Regions from separate parts of the Thermoanaerobacterium sp. RBIITD genome, predicted to be linked through region 4. Evidence: riboswitches for the same ligand, from Rfam matches in the RefSeq annotation. Region 4 holds a riboswitch; each other region holds the start of a gene.
The links. A riboswitch is a leader RNA that binds a small molecule or an ion and turns the genes downstream of it on or off. The one in region 4 is predicted to bind S-adenosylmethionine.

Region 1: another riboswitch for S-adenosylmethionine. It lies ahead of CPG45_RS12470 (methylenetetrahydrofolate reductase); the one in region 4 lies ahead of CPG45_RS00800 (homocysteine synthase).
Region 2: another riboswitch for S-adenosylmethionine. It lies ahead of CPG45_RS02475 (methionine ABC transporter ATP-binding protein); the one in region 4 lies ahead of CPG45_RS00800 (homocysteine synthase).
Region 3: another riboswitch for S-adenosylmethionine. It lies ahead of metK (methionine adenosyltransferase); the one in region 4 lies ahead of CPG45_RS00800 (homocysteine synthase).

Annotation. Positions count from the first base shown of each region.
Region 1 is NZ_LT906662.1:2,592,411-2,596,522, reverse strand. It holds gene CPG45_RS12475 (homocysteine S-methyltransferase family protein) at 1-1,857, opposite strand, end outside; gene CPG45_RS12470 (methylenetetrahydrofolate reductase) at 1,873-2,784, opposite strand; SAM riboswitch class I at 2,856-2,950, opposite strand; gene CPG45_RS12465 (GNAT family N-acetyltransferase) at 3,074-3,547, opposite strand; gene CPG45_RS12460 (anti sigma factor C-terminal domain-containing protein) at 3,986-4,112, opposite strand, start outside.
Region 2 is NZ_LT906662.1:514,728-518,839, forward strand. It holds gene CPG45_RS02470 (BglG family transcription antiterminator) at 1-1,089, opposite strand, end outside; SAM riboswitch class I at 1,308-1,408, shown strand; gene CPG45_RS02475 (methionine ABC transporter ATP-binding protein) at 1,474-2,496, shown strand; gene CPG45_RS02480 (methionine ABC transporter permease) at 2,483-3,160, shown strand; gene CPG45_RS02485 (MetQ/NlpA family ABC transporter substrate-binding protein) at 3,175-4,014, shown strand.
Region 3 is NZ_LT906662.1:635,099-639,210, forward strand. It holds gene CPG45_RS03080 (flagellar assembly protein A) at 1-1,581, shown strand, start outside; gene metK (methionine adenosyltransferase) at 1,722-2,909, opposite strand; SAM riboswitch class I at 3,056-3,157, opposite strand; gene CPG45_RS03090 (RnfABCDGE type electron transport complex subunit B) at 3,336-4,112, opposite strand, start outside.
Region 4 is NZ_LT906662.1:159,819-163,930, forward strand. It holds gene CPG45_RS00790 (hypothetical protein) at 527-841, shown strand; gene CPG45_RS16985 (hypothetical protein) at 1,013-1,198, shown strand; gene CPG45_RS00800 (homocysteine synthase) at 1,647-2,939, opposite strand; SAM riboswitch class I at 3,077-3,184, opposite strand; gene CPG45_RS00805 (PLP-dependent cysteine synthase family protein) at 3,350-4,112, opposite strand, start outside.

The sequences.
Region 1 (4,112 bases), 970 kb from region 4:
CGCACCTTCGGCCAAAATATTCTCAACAATATTTTCAATTTTAGCCTTTTTACCTTCTAAAATATGATTGTATAAAAGTTTGTCATACTCTTCATTTTTTATATCTTTTTTAGAAGATGAATTTTTCACAGGTGTATTACTGCCATATATTTTTAAATAATTTATGCAACCCTTATCTTTGTTCATTAATACCATAGATGCCCTTAATGTATTCATCATTACATCATCGCATGGATTTATAATGGCAGTATCAAGCCCGTAGGATGCCGCCATTGCTAAAAATGCCGAATTAATTAATTTCCTTTCAGGAAGCCCAAAAGATACATTGCTTAAGCCAATTACGGTATTTACACCCAATTCACTTTTAACAAGCTTTATAGCTTCTAAAGTTTCTTTAGCCGCTTCTTGCTCTGAAGATACTGTCAAAACTATACAGTCTATTAAAATGTCATCTTTAGGTATACCATATTCTTTGGCAGTTTCAACAATTTTCTTAGCATTCTTTAATCTCTCTTCTTTATTTTTTGGAAGTCCGTTATCTCCTACAGTAAGCCCTACAACACATGCGCCATATTTTTTGACAATCGGCAATACTTCTCTTAAACTTTTTTCTTTTGCACTTACAGAATTAATTATAGGTCTGCCCCTTAAAATCCTCATTGCCTTTTCTATTGCTTTAATATTTGTACTATCTATCTGCAATGGAATATCTACTGCATTCTGAATCTCTGATACAGCCTTTACCATTATGTTTTCCTCATCTATACCTGGAACACCTACATTTACATCAAGTATGTCAGCATTCGATTTTTGCTGCCTTACCGCCTCATCAACCGCAAGGCTTATATCTCCTTCCTTTAATGCTGTGCTCAAACTTTTCTTCCCTGTCGGATTGATACGCTCACCTATAACCCTTAAAGGGTTATCCCCACCTATAAAAATTGTCTTTGCATTTGATGATACGGCTGTAAATTTATTAACGCGTACATATGGTTTAAAACCTTGGACAACACTTTTTACCAATCGAATATACTCAGGTGTTGTACCACAACATCCTCCGACTATCGATGCACCTTTTTTAATAAGTTCAGGGAAATAACTTGCAAAGTCATCAGGCATCAGATCATATACAGTCTTGCCATCTTTAATTGCTGGCATGCCTGCATTAGGCTGTGCAATAATAGGGATACGTGATACTGTAGACATTTTTTCAACTATATTAACCATCTTATCAGGACCTGTTGAGCAATTTACGCCAATTGCATCAAGCCCTAACCCTTGCAAGCTTACAACAACAGTTACTGGGTCTGAACCCATTAACGTCCTTCCATCCTCTTGAAATGTCATTGTACAAATTACCTTCATGTTTGTATTTTCCTTTGCCGCGAGGATAGCCGCCTTTGCTTCAAGCATATCAGACATTGTTTCAATCAAAACAATATCTGCACCAGCCTGTTCCCCTGCAATTACAACTTCCTTGAAAATCTCATAAGCTTCTTCAAATGCTATATCACCGTAAGGTTTCAGAAGTTCACCGATAGGTCCTATTGACAGTGCAACACTTTTCTCCTGTGCTGCATTTTTGGCAATTCGGACAGATTCACCAATTATTTTAGCCGTTTCTTTTTCAAGGCCGTATTTTGCCAATTTAGCTCTATTAGCACCAAAGGTATTTGTCTCTATCACATCTGCACCTGCATTGATATATGATTTGTGTATGTCAAATACAACATCCGGATGAGATATATTCATATACTCAGGACATTCACCGGTTTTTAGCCCTCTTTCCTGAAGTTGTGTTCCCATAGCTCCATCAAAAATTATTATCCGTTTCAACAGCTCTTTAAATATGTCCATATGCTGACCTCCATTTTAATTTGTCTCTACCTTCTTTTCTGAAAGCTTAAACTCCATATTATCAATTCTACTCGCTATATCAGCAACAACATCTACTTTTCCAAGCGGCATAACATGAATACCGCCAACATTGTTTCTTATATTCTTAATAAATTCGACGGCTATATTTATTCCTTCTTCTTTCCCTTTTATTTTTAATTTTTCAATTATATGTTCTGGAACATCTATTCCTGGAACTTTTTTATTTAAATTAACAGCCATTTTATAGCTTTTAAGAGGGAGTACGCCAACAAGTACTGGTATATTTAAAGCTTCTATCTTTTTTATAAATTTAAACAAAATATCTTCGTCATAAACCGGTTGTGTTTGTATAAAGGCAACTCCTGCATCTATTTTGCTTTTTAATTTGTCAATCGCTTTTTCAGTCAAATCATTGGGATTTGCAGTAGTTCCAATGCAAAATTCAGTAGATGACTCCAACTTGTTTCCACTATAATCATAACCGTTATTCAGAGAATTTACAATCTTTAAAAGTCCAATTGAATCGACATCGTAAACTCCTGTAGCTGTAGGTGTATCACCACGTGACGGATCATCTCCAGTTAAAGCAAGTACATTTCTGACACCAAGGGCATATGCACCAAGGAGCTCTGATTGAAGCCCAATCAAGTTTCTATCGCGGCAAGTAAGATGAAATATTGTTTCAATATTTAAGTGATTCTGCAAGAGATGCGCCAAGGCTATAGGGCTCATCCTCATGTTTGCCATAGGACAGTCTGTTATATTTAAAGCATCTACAATGCCTTTTAATTTTCTCGCTTCTTCAATTGTCTTCGTTATATCTGCTCCTTTTGGCGTGGAAATTTCAGCGGTAATTATAAACTCACCTCGGTTTAATTTATTACAAAGGCTTTCATCTTTAAACATCATAATCTCCTCCACAAAAAAATTCTTTAAAAAAACAAAAAATCTCTTCGCCAAAAGAAGAGATTTGACTTCTCTCATCTTTCAGCGATACGCTGCTGGAATTAGCACCGTGATATCCGGTTGCCGAGTTTCATAGGGCCAGTCCCTCCACTACTCTTGATAAGAGATTTAAAATATTAACTTGTTAAACTATATACTACAATGTATTTCTTAATATGTCAATAAAATTATTTTTTATACATTACAATAATTTAGTAAGTTTAATGTTAAGATTAGTCAAATACTTAATTTATCCTATACTTTTTTCAAGTTCGATTTCATCTCTTATTGGGATTCCATTATCCGCGATAAGCGGTATTTCAGGTTTTATTTTTCTTGCTTCATCAATAACTCCGGGATAAACGGCTTTTATTTTAAATCCTTTTTTTTGATAAAATCCAAGAGCATTAAGATTGTCATTTGTTGTTATAAGCCATATCCTATCACATCCCTCTTTTTTGGCTATCTCCTCAATTTTATTTATTAATGCAGTTCCAATACCTGCATTTTGTTTAAAACTTTCAAGAATTACAATTTCACACTCATTATTTTTTATGATATGCCCTATCATACCTATTACATTACCATCTTCATCATATGCAAAAAAACCTTTTAAATCTTCTGGCTTGTACACAGTATTATGTACGACAATAATTTCAGAACCCCAGTTTAGCTTTATGAGTTTTTTAAATATTTCATAATCCTCAATCACCTGAATTTGCATAACAACATCATCCTTACTAGCTTTTATTCCTTTACTCACTCTTCCAATTCATGTTGAAAAAGGTATTTTACTTGGTTATAGTAACATTATACTATAATTCAAGAAATAGAAAAAGGTCTATACGACATCTTTTTCGATAATATAATAACTTTCTGCACGGGATGTAAGCCATATTGTAAAACCCCCAGCATAATTTTTTATCCATTCCAAGCAAACTTTATATAACTTTTCGATTATGGTTAGATAGCTGCTTTATTCAAGTATTTGATTTTCATAGTAAAGAATTTATTAAATTATGTAAAAAAATAAGCCAGGACCTATCCCTGACTGCATTATCTCAATTTTTATATTCACTGTTGCTGTCAGTTATTTGTTCAAATTATGTGACTTTTTTATACCATATTCTCATTTTAAATTCAACATATGAGTAAACTTATATTAATATTTATCCGTAACTACCCCTAATGATGATGCTTTAATAAAAGGTAAGCCACGCAGCGATTTTAAGGTTTCTGCAGTACCTGTTACAACGACGCCTTGTATCTTGATGTTTTCCTTTTTTATT
Region 2 (4,112 bases), 350 kb from region 4:
ATCATTAATAAGAGGATTTCTAATTGCAAGCCCCATTTTCAATCGAAATATAGTCGGTCTTAGGTGAGTTTTTAACCCGCTTTTTAGAATCGAGTCATATTCTAAATCGGTTTTAAACACATCTTCAGCTATTTTAATCATTTCATATGCAATTTCATTTATAAAGTCATCATTTATTTCATCTGTATTTGCCCTATATCTTGCACCTTGGAGATGTATTGTTATATAGCCTATCTCGTCATCTGGAATTGCAATATCGAGCTCTTCTTCAAGGTATCTTGCAAGCATTTTAGCAAATTTGTATTCATCCGACTTCTTAAGCTCTAAAAGGCTCTCATCACCTATTTTTATCTTTTCTCCGTCTTTTATTCTTTTTAAAGCAAGTGCCAAGTGTACCGTTAGTCCCATATAAGAGCTTTCTGCCAACTCATATTCAAGAGACCTTTCTAATCTCTGAATAGCTTTTTCAATTTTTAATACTGTGTCATAATCAATAAGTCTTAAAAGTCTGTCATTTATATCTTTATCAAGTCTATTTAAATTATTGTACCCTTTATTTAAAAATTCCATTAAGTCCTTTGTCTCGACATTTTCATATAGAAAATTAATTATAGCTTTTCTAATGTTACTTTCTTCGCCAATTAAGTATACACCGACACCAGGTTTTGTAATAATTGTCACGCCTTGTTTATATAACCATTTTTCTATTTCTTTTATGTCATAGCTTATTGTTGCGGTTGTCACATTATATTCTTTTGCAAAATACTCCAATTTAACAGGTTCTTTCATTTGTAGAAGTTCTGAAAGAATCAATTTTCTCCTCTGGTTTGCTCCTATATTAGGCCTATAACCGATAACATCAAAGTTAAATCTTTCTATATCGCTATCACTGCCTTCAACAACTAAAGCCTCAGGCATATTTTTTAATCTTAAACCATAGCCTTTAATATAATCATTTATAGCGTTTAGTTCCCTATATGCAGTTCTTTTGCTTAATTTGTATTTGCTAACGATATCGTCAATACTTATTGGCTCTTTTGACATAACTTTTTTCAAAATATCCAACTGGCGCGCGCTTAACTCTCTCATAAAATACTGTCCTTTCATTTGTGACAATTATTTAATAAGTTAACTTACCTTACAATTATATTATAAACTAATGCTCGCAATTTTCAACATTAAGATGTAAGTACTATGTCAATGTAGTAATGACATACATTTAATAATTCAAACACCCATGACAAAATGCTTGACTTTTCATTTTGAATCTTATATAATCATTTTAACAATTTGATACGAAATTTATTCTCTTATCCAGAGAGGTGGAGGGACTGGCCCGATGAAGCCCGGCAACCGGCACAAAAGTGCAATGGTGCCAATTCCTGCGGCATATGCTGAGAGATGAGAGAGGATTAAACCTCTTTCATAAAGAGGTTTTTTTTATTTTATTTTTTCAAAAAGAGGGGAAAAATTTTGATATCTGTTAAAAATCTAAGCAAAGTTTACAATTCCAATGGCAAAAAAGTTGTTGCATTAAAGGACATAAATTTAGACATCAATGACGGTGAAATATATGGTATTATGGGTTTAAGCGGTGCTGGTAAATCATCTTTAATAAGATGTATAAATATGTTAGAAAAGCCTACATCAGGAAGTATCATGATAAATAATGTTGAGATGACAAAATTAAAGCCTAAGGACTTAAGAAATATGAGAAAAAAAATAGGCATGATATTTCAACATTTTAATCTTTTGATGAATTCCACAGTATATGAAAATATTGCTTTTCCTCTTAAAATATCAAAGGTTAAAGAAAGTGATATAGAAAAGCGAGTTAATGAGCTCCTTGAAGTCGTCGAGCTTGAGGATAAAAAAAATGCGTATCCGTCACAGTTATCAGGTGGTCAAAAACAAAGAGTCGGAATAGCAAGAGCACTAGCAAATAGGCCTGACATAATACTTTCTGATGAGGCAACATCAGCATTAGATCCAACTACGACCGAAGCAATATTAAATTTATTAAAAAGCATAAACAAGCAGTATGGTATAACAATAGTAGTAATTACACATGAGATGTCTGTCATTAGAAACATATGTGATAGAGTAGCGGTTTTGGAAAATGGAGTAATTATTGAAGAAGGCAATGTCATAGACATATTTTCAAATCCATCTACAGAAACATCAAAAAGGTTTTTAAAGGATATGATTGCCGAACTTCCACCTGATATACTTATTGATGATGAAAACCCAAATGAAGAAATACTAAGGTTGTCATTTTTTGGAAAAAGCAGCAGAGAGCCTGTCATATCACATATGATAAAAAAATTTGACGTTGACGCAAATATAATATCAGGCAATATCGAGAGAATCCAAGACTCTCAAATAGGAAATCTTTTGATAAAGCTTAAAGGTGAACCTAATTCGATAAAGTCTGCAATAAACTATTTAGAAGAAAACGGCTTAAGAATAGAGGTGCTTAAAAATGGTATTGTCTAATATATTGCAGTATTTATTAAATTTATGGCAGCTTATGGTACAGCCTTTATGGGAAACAATCTATATGGTGTTTTTTTCTACACTTTTCTCTATAGTGATAGGGCTCCCTCTAGGCATCATATTAGTAATTACAGATAAAGGTCATATATCTGAAAATATAAAGCTTAATAGGATATTAGGCACAATCATAAATATCATGAGATCTGTACCATTTATCATATTGATAATTGCAATATTCCCACTGTCGAGGCTTATAGTTGGAACAACAATTGGATCAACAGCAGCCATTGTTCCATTATCTGTAGCAGCGGCACCATTTGTTGCAAGGGTAATAGAATCATCATTAAAAGAAGTTGACTGGGGTGTCATTGAAGCATCTATTGCGGTAGGTGCAACAATTCCACAGATTATTTTTAGGGTTATGATACCAGAGTCACTATCATCATTGATACTTGGTGTAACTTTGACAATAATAAATATCCTCGGGTATTCTGCTATGGCAGGTGCTATTGGAGGAGGTGGTCTTGGAGATCTTGCGATAAGGTATGGATATCAGAGGTTTGAGACAGATGTCCTCATAGCAACTATTATAGTACTTATTATTATGGTAGAGATTATACAAAGAATAGGAAATTTTCTCGCTAAAAAAGTTGATAAAAGATGAAGGGATGGTTTTTAATGAAAAAAATTATTTTATTGTTTTCATTAATTTTAACGTTATCATTAATATTCGTAGGGTGCTCAAAAAACACTAATAGCAAAGAGGCTATCACAAATAATAACTCAAATGCAGTAAAAACTACAAAACTTGTTGTCGGCGCATCACCTACCCCGCACGCAGAAATACTTAATGTTGTTAAACCGGTTTTAGCAAAGGAAGGCATTGATCTACAAATAAAGGAATTTACCGATTATGTAACACCAAATACGGCACTAAATGATAAGCAAATCGATGCAAATTTCTTTCAACACGTACCATACATGGAAGACTTTGAAAAGAAGAATAATATGAAATTAATAGCATTAGTAAAAGTACATGTAGAACCAATGGGTGCATATTCAAAGAAAATAAAATCAAAAGATGAAATAAAAGATGGCGCAACTGTTGCAATTCCAAATGATGCTACAAATGAAGGAAGAGCATTATTGCTTTTACAAAAACAAGGATTGATTAAGCTCAAAGATCCTAAGGGACTTACACAAACGCCAAGGGATATTGTCGATAACCCAAAGCATCTTAAATTTAGCGAGCTTGAAGCGCCTCAATTGCCAAGAACATTACAAGATGTAGATTTTGCAATAATAAATACAAATTTTGCACTAGAAGGAAAACTTAATCCACTAAAAGATTCAATATTCATGGAAGACAAGGACTCACCATATGCAAATGTGCTAACGGTAAGACCAGATAATCAAAATGATCCTGCTATAAAGAAATTAGCAAAAGCACTAAATTCACCAGAAGTTAAAAAATTCATAGAAGATAAGTATAAGGGTGCTATAATCCCAGCATTTTAATGACTAATGTTTGATTTAAATTAAAAAAGTTATACCGTTTTTCTCCCTCTGCTAACCGGCAGATAATTAAAACCCCGGATATCCGGGGTTTTTTTATG
Region 3 (4,112 bases), 480 kb from region 4:
AATGGAATTTTTAAAGTTAAAGAAGAAGATAAAATAGAATTAATATATAATAACATACAACCTTCTGTAGAAATAGATGTAGAGTTATCAAAAGATGAATTAGAAGCAAAATTAATAATTAAAAAAAGCCCTGGTAAAACTTTTTATATAAAAGATGTTCCAAAATGTAAAGTATTAAATCTTAATATGTTTTTGGATTTTAAAGAAATACCTGTTCCAAAAATTGATTTTGACAAGTGCTATAATAAGTTGATTGAGTTAAAAATTATGCCTGATTTTATTGACAAAAAGGCTATATATAATTTGATTAATTCTCCTTATGGTGGTACTTCTATAGTAGCCAAAGGCAAAAAACCAATTAACGGAAAAGATGCTAAAGTACAATATTACTTTAAAAACCATCCCTACCGCAACCCAGAATTTTTAACAGAAAATGATATAAATCTATATGATCATACTATCATTCCAACCGTAGAAATTGGTGATTTACTCGCTGTAAAAACATTGCCGCCTTTGCCTGGTATTGATGGCATTACAATAACAGGAAAAATAATCAAAGCTAAACCTGGTAGAGATATTCCTTTTACTTCTGGAAAAGGAACTTCTTATTTAGATAATGGTACAAAAATTATAGCAGTATCCTCTGGCCGACCAATATTAAAAAATGGTGAAATATCTGTTATTCCGATATTGATTATTTCTAATAATGTAAGTACTGAAACAGGAAATATATATTTTGATGGCGATGTTATAATAAAAGGTGACGTTCTTGATAATATGAAAGTAATTTCAGAAGGAGATATTATTATATATGGAAATGCCTTACATTGCACTATTAAGGCAAGTGGCAATATTAAAATTTTAAGCAACGCTATTAATAGTAAGATAATTGCTGGTTCAAATATATTGATACATACCACAATATCACCGGCATTTGAATCTATTTTGAGTTATTTAGGAGAAATTATTAAAAGTCTTGGCTCTTTAAAAGATTTTAATTATATTAAAAAAAGAGCTTTATTTATAAAAATAATATCTGATTATAGCTCTAAAGTTTTATCAAAAATTGATGAAATTGAAAATATAATAGGTTTATTAGAAAGCGAAGAAAAAAAAGAAATATCACTGTTTGTCAAAAAAATAAAAATAACATTTTTTAGCATAAGTAATTTTGTACCTGATTCTGCACTTTTAAAACTAAACACGCTCTACAAAGAGCTTGATAATTTTATTTTATTATTAAAAAATTCATATAGCAAATATGGTAACATAATCTTTAATTATGCTCAAAACTCCCTAATTTTATCAAATGGAAGTGTTTATGCTACCGGCAATGGTTCTTTTCAAAGCAAAATTATTGCGAAATATTCAATAATATTTCATAAGCCTTCAAGTATTGTAAGAGGAGGATTATTAATAGCCGGTAAAAAAATGAAATTGGGTATTGTAGGCTCACCTGCAGGTATTCCAACATATTGTAAAGTTATTGATAAGAACGGAAAAATTAGTACAAGTTTTTGTTATGATAATGCAACAATTAAAATCGATCATAATACAAAAGTATACAATAATCAAAAATAAAAATCTTTAGAACTATTAAAACATAATGCTTTTATTATCATAAAAAATGTGATATAATAAAGTTAGCGAAGCGAAATTAAATGCGGTTATAAATATATAAAAAAAACCGAAAGCCCGGAGATTACTTCCGGGCTTAAAATTTATCTATTGAAGGCAAGTTTTTTTAAGATATCTACTTTATCAGTTCTTTCCCAGGTAAGGTCGAGGTCAGTCCTTCCAAAATGGCCATATGCGGCAACTTGTCTATATATAGGCTTTCTTAAATCAAGGTCCCTTATAATTGCAGCTGGTCTTAAATCAAATACTTTCTTTACAATATCAGATATATCTTCATCGGGAATTTTGCCTGTGCCAAATGTATCTATATTTACTTCTAGTGGTGTAGCAACACCTATAGCATATGCTAATTGTACTTCACATTTATCAGCAAGTCCCGCAGCAACTATATTTTTAGCTACATACCTTGCAGCGTATGTTGCTGATCTATCAACCTTTGTAGGGTCTTTGCCTGAAAATGCTCCACCGCCATGTCTCGCATATCCACCATATGTGTCAACTATGATTTTCCTTCCTGTGAGTCCACTGTCACCTTGCGGACCGCCAACTACAAATCTTCCCGTCGGATTTACAAATATCTTTGTATTTTCATCTATCATCTCAGGTGAAACAACGGGTTTTATGACATATTCTTTGATATCCTTCTCTATTTTATCATGATCAACATCTGGTGAGTGCTGTGTCGATACAACTATTGAATCGACCCTTTTGGGTACGTCATCGACATATTCTATTGTTACTTGTGTTTTTCCATCTGGCCTTAAATATTCTAGTGTGCCATTTTTTCTTACTTCTGAAAGTTTTTTCGCAAGTTTATGTGCAAGTGAAATAGGAAGCGGCATTAACTCTGGTGTTTCATTGCAAGCATAACCGAACATCATACCTTGGTCACCTGCACCTTGTTCTTCTATGTCATCATGTGACAAGCCTTTTTTTGCTTCTAATGCTTTGTCAACGCCAAGTGCTATATCCGGTGATTGCTCATCAATGGATGTAAGTACCGAACACGTATCGGCATCAAAGCCATACTTTGCACGAGTATATCCGATATCTTCAATAACCTTTCTAACTATTTTTGGTATGTCAATATAGCATTTTGTAGTTATTTCGCCCATGACCAAAACCATTCCCGTTGTTACAGCTGTTTCACAGGCTATTCTCGCATATGGATCATTTTGTAATATCTCGTCAACAATTGCATCTGATATCTGATCGCATATTTTATCTGGGTGCCCTTCAGTAACAGATTCTGAAGTAAAAAACTTTCTCATCTCATTCATTCCTTTCTTTTAGGGTTCAATAATACGAACACTTACATTTCTATATGGTTTTTAGGTTTTAATAATTGAAAGCCTATATTTTTAATTAATAAGCCCAGAGCAAAATAAAACCTCTCCAAAAGAAGAGGTATTTTTTACCCTCATCTTTCAGAAGAAAACTTCTGCGAGAATTAGCACCTTGTCATTTGACAGGTTGCCGGGCTTCACAGGGCTCTTCCCTCCACCTCTCTTGATAAGAGTTCTTCGCTATTTAACTTTAAATATAATAACATAGTATACAAAAGAAGTCAAATATATAATCAATACATATCATATGTGAATGGTTGATATTAATTCAAATTAGTAAATTGATGATATTCAATATCAAGCCGGTTAAAAATCAATATTCACACATTTGATACATTAAATATCCTAATTTTATACTGCATTAAGTTTGTCTAATACTAAGCTTGCCTTAAATGGATATATCGCATCAACAGGACATTTTTCTACACAGGCCATACATGATATACATTTGTTATAATCGATCTTTGCAAGATTATTTGTAACATGTATAGCATCTGATTCACATGCTCTCTCACAGGCTTTGCATCCTATACATCCAACAGAACATACTGGTCTTACATCTTTTCCTTTGTCTGTGTTTGAACATATTACCCTTGCCTCGCTATCTGCATCTACAAGTTCGATGATATTTTTAGGGCATACGTCTACACAAATGCCGCAAGCTGTACATTTATCTTCATAGACAACAGCAACACCATCTTTGCTTACATGTATGGCATCAAAAGGGCATGATTTCTCGCAGGTTCCAAGTCCAAGGCAGCCGTACCGGCATCCTTTTGCACCCTCCTGGTACAGTACCGCAGAACGGCAATCATCTATACCAAAGTATCTATATTTTTCAACTGCATTATTTCTTGTGCCATTGCACTTTACAAAGGCAATAAGTCTTTTTTCATCTATGTCTGCAGCAATACCAAGAATCGCACTTACTTTCTCGGCAACAGGTGCACCACCGACTTTACACCCATTTGCAGGTGCATTGCCAGATGTTACTGCATGTGCAAATCCATCACAACCTGGAAATCCACATGCACCGCAGTTTGCACCTGGAAGAACATTCCTCACTTCTACTTCTTTCGGATCGACTTTTACTTCAAACTTCTTTGATGCATATGCAAGTACTAGCCC
Region 4 (4,112 bases):
ATTTATTATCAGGAAATCTTTTTATAGAACTAGACAATTGAATACAACTTATCTTTTTGGTTCTGACTTGCCCCTATATAGTGGGGGGCGATATGCTATAAACTGTGATTGAAAGTATCCATTATGAACCCGATATTGTATTTGAAGGTTTTATATGTCCAGTATTTCCAGGTTTTCGTAGGCTGTATGTGCTAAAATTCTCAATACCTCAGGATATCTATGATTCTTAAACCAGCATTAAGACCGAGCTTGAGCAATAAGCCATATTTCAGGTCTTTCCCATTTAAGAACTTGTGCATTTGTTTAATTTTTTTTGTTCGTTATTGGCTCTACTGTCATGTAATTATTCTCCCTTCATGGTGTGTAGTATCATTAAATATTATATAATTAATACATTATAAATACAAGCTTTAATAAAATATCTTTAAAGATAAAATTATATAATAGCTTAAAATATGGCAATGCCTATTCCTAAATATTTTGTCACTTTACTTTAGTTTTTCAATTTATACTGCAGGAGAAGAAAATGCTTACATATTTTGAAAATATCAAAGGAACGCTGGATTTGACAGGAAGACTTTCAAATTTTAAAACAGAATTTGATATAAATTGTTTAAGTATTTTCCTCGTTGATCAAAACAAAATATACTGTATCGAAAAAATTGATGTTGTTAATGATACCTCTTGTTGTTATCCTTTACCTGTTTCACATGATAATAATATTATTTATTTTGCATGCAACAGCTCAAAGCTCCTTTACCATCTTACTAAAGACGACGATACCATAGTTTCAATGGAAAAAGATATCGTCGAGGAAATATGCATCCCTGTGAAAATATAAAAACACAAAGATATCACTGTTTGTATATATTTTAGATTCAATCATAAAGCTAAAGACATCACAGAATTATTATCTTCATTTTTTAATAAGTTCGATCTCTTTGATATATACTATTATGCATTGGTAAAATATGACCAGTTAGCCGATACCGAAAAAATTTTAATATTCCTTATGGTATTTGAAGATAATATAAAATCAAACCAGTCGTCTACGAAGATGCATACTGTCAATATAGCATTTTGGTCTATTGAAATAGCTAAAAAGTTGATTTTTACCGAAAATGACCTTGAAAAACTCTATTATGCAGCTTTATATCTCGATATTGGTAAAATAAAGGTAAAAAAACAGTATAATTAACAAAGAAGGTCCTTTAACAGAAGAAGAATATGAAGAGGTTAAGCACCATGCAGAGTATGTTTACATAAAATCGCTTAGTACTTTTCATTAGTTCTCTTAATATTAAAACTTTCCATTTGTTTTAGAGTATAAATCATTCCACGTTCATATTGCTTAAGGTGTTTAAAACTTCTCTTTTTTGTGTTATCATTATTAATAGCCATAGCTTCAATTTTTTCTTAAATGTTATTTACTTGTTACATTTAATTATACAACTAACCTTTAAAAGAAAAAGTGTTTAAAAAACAATAAAAATGATATACTTAAAACAAATGATAGAGAATTTAATTATAAATTATAATAACAAGTATCAGTTTATCTCTAATTAAAAGGCCAGACACATTTTATTAAATATGTCTAGCCTCCAGTTTTCTAGTCAGCCCTCACTATACCTTTAAATGCATATGATTTATTCTGCTGCCTTTTTAAGTGCTTGATCAAGGTCATATATTATGTCGTCGGGGTCTTCTATGCCTATTGATAGTCTAATTTGATCAGGCGTTACTCCTGCTGATAACAATTCTTCTTCGTTTAGCTGTGAATGGGTAGTACTTGCTGGATGAATTACCAAAGACTTTGCATCACCTACATTTGCAAGCAATGAGAATAATTCAAGGCTGTTTATGAATTTGATTCCAGCATTTATTCCACCTTTTATTCCAAATGTCAATATTGATCCAGCACCTTTCGGTAGGTATTTCTTTGCAAGCTCATGATATTTATTTTCTTTAAGTCCAGGATAGTTAACCCACGTCACATTTGGATTGCTTGCTAAGAATTCTGCTACCTTTTGTGCATTTTCCACATGCCTTTGAACTCTTAATGACAAAGTCTCTAGTCCTTGTATAAATAAGAAAGCATTGAATGGGCTCAAAGCTGCACCGGTGTCTCTAAGAAGCTGTACTCTTACTTTTGTTATGTATGCCGCAGGTCCAAATGTCTCCACATATTTTAACCCATGATAACTTGGATCTGGTTCTACGAATTCTTTAAACTTCCCACTTCCTACCCAATCAAATTTTCCTGAATCTACTATTACTCCTCCTATTGATGTCCCATGCCCTCCTATAAACTTTGTCGCTGAATGTACTACTATATCTGCTCCATATTCAAATGGGCGGAAGAGATATGGTGTTGCAAATGTGTTGTCTACAATTAGCGGTATTTTATTCTCATGCGCTATTTTTGCTATGACCTCGAAATCAGGTATATTTATTCCTGGATTTCCTATTGTCTCTATATACAACGCCTTTGTTCTGTCTGTTATTGCTTTTCTGAAATTTTCAGGATCATCTGGATTAACAAATGTCGTTTTAATGCCAAGTTTAGGCAATGTTAAAGCAAAAAGGTTGTATGTCCCACCATATAGTGTGCTTGCAGATACTATTTCATCACCGGCACCTGCTATATTCAGTATGGAGTACATTATAGCTGCAGAACCAGATGCTGTTGCAACCGCACCTACTCCTCCTTCTAGTGCGGCAATTCTCTGCTCAAATACATCATTTGTCGGATTCATGATTCTCGTATATATGTTTCCTGCCTCTTTAAGATTGAACAATGCTGCAGCATGGTCAGTATCTTTAAACACATAGGATGTTGTCTGATAGATTGGAACAGCCATTGAACCTGTCGTAGGATCTGGTTTTTGCCCCGCATGTACCTGCAATGTATCAAACTTTAACTTTCTTTCTTCACTCATCTAAATCTCTCCTCTTCATAATTTTAGTTTTAGACAAATTTGAATGTTATTCTTTAATTTAATGCACCTCTTTTCGATTTTTTATAGAATATCAAAAGCCCTCTTCGATGATGAAGAGGGCTAAATTTACGCCGCTCCTCTCATCTTTCAGGTTTCCCTGCAGGATTTGGCACCAGACGCATCAAATGATTGATGTCGGTTGCCGGGTTTCATCGGGCCAGTCCCTCCACCGCTCTTGATAAGAGGTTTTAATATTCTTTTTTAAATTTATTGATATAAATATTATCACTTTAAATTAATAATGTCAATAGGTATTCTTGGTTTTTTTTACCTCATGATTATTCTTTAAAATATATACTGCTTCTAAAGGAACCACATCTATTTTACAATCTTTTAATGCTTTCTTCTACTTAAAATCTATATAAATTTTCACTAAAATACCTATCAGATCTATCAGGAAATACTACAACTATATTTTTTGATTCTTTTTGCTTATTTGCCTGTTTTATAGCCGCAGCAAAAGCAGCACCTGATGATGATCCAATAAATAAGCCTTCTTTTCTTGCAAGTTCGTTTACGTAATAAAAGGCTTCATCATCAGTTACCTTTTCAACATCATCTATTAAGCTTACATCCATAGTATCAGGTATAAAGTCATTACCTATGCCCTCTATTTTATAGCATTTTACTATATCTCCACCACCGATTATTGAACCAATAGGATCAGCAAGCACACCTTTTATTTTAGGATTCTTCTCTTTTAAATATTTAACTACACCTGTGAACGTTCCACCAGTACCTGCTCCAGCAATAAGTATATCTACATTTCCATCCAAAGCATCATATATCTCTGGTCCTGTTGTTTCATAATGAGCCCTTACATTTGACATATTTTTAAACTGGTTTGGTATAAATGAGTCTTTAATTTCCTTCGCTAATTCATATGCTTTATCCATCGCTCCTTTCATTCCAAGCTCTTTAGGCGTATTAACTATTTCAGCACCTAAAGCTTTCATTAGTATCTGTTTTTCTACTGAAAATTTAGTTGGTACTACAAATATGACTTTATAACCTTTATTCAATAATGCAAGTGCAAGACCAATGCCTGTATTCCCAGCAGTAGGTTCGATTATCGTTGAACCTTTTTTTATTAATCCCTTATCTTCAGCATCT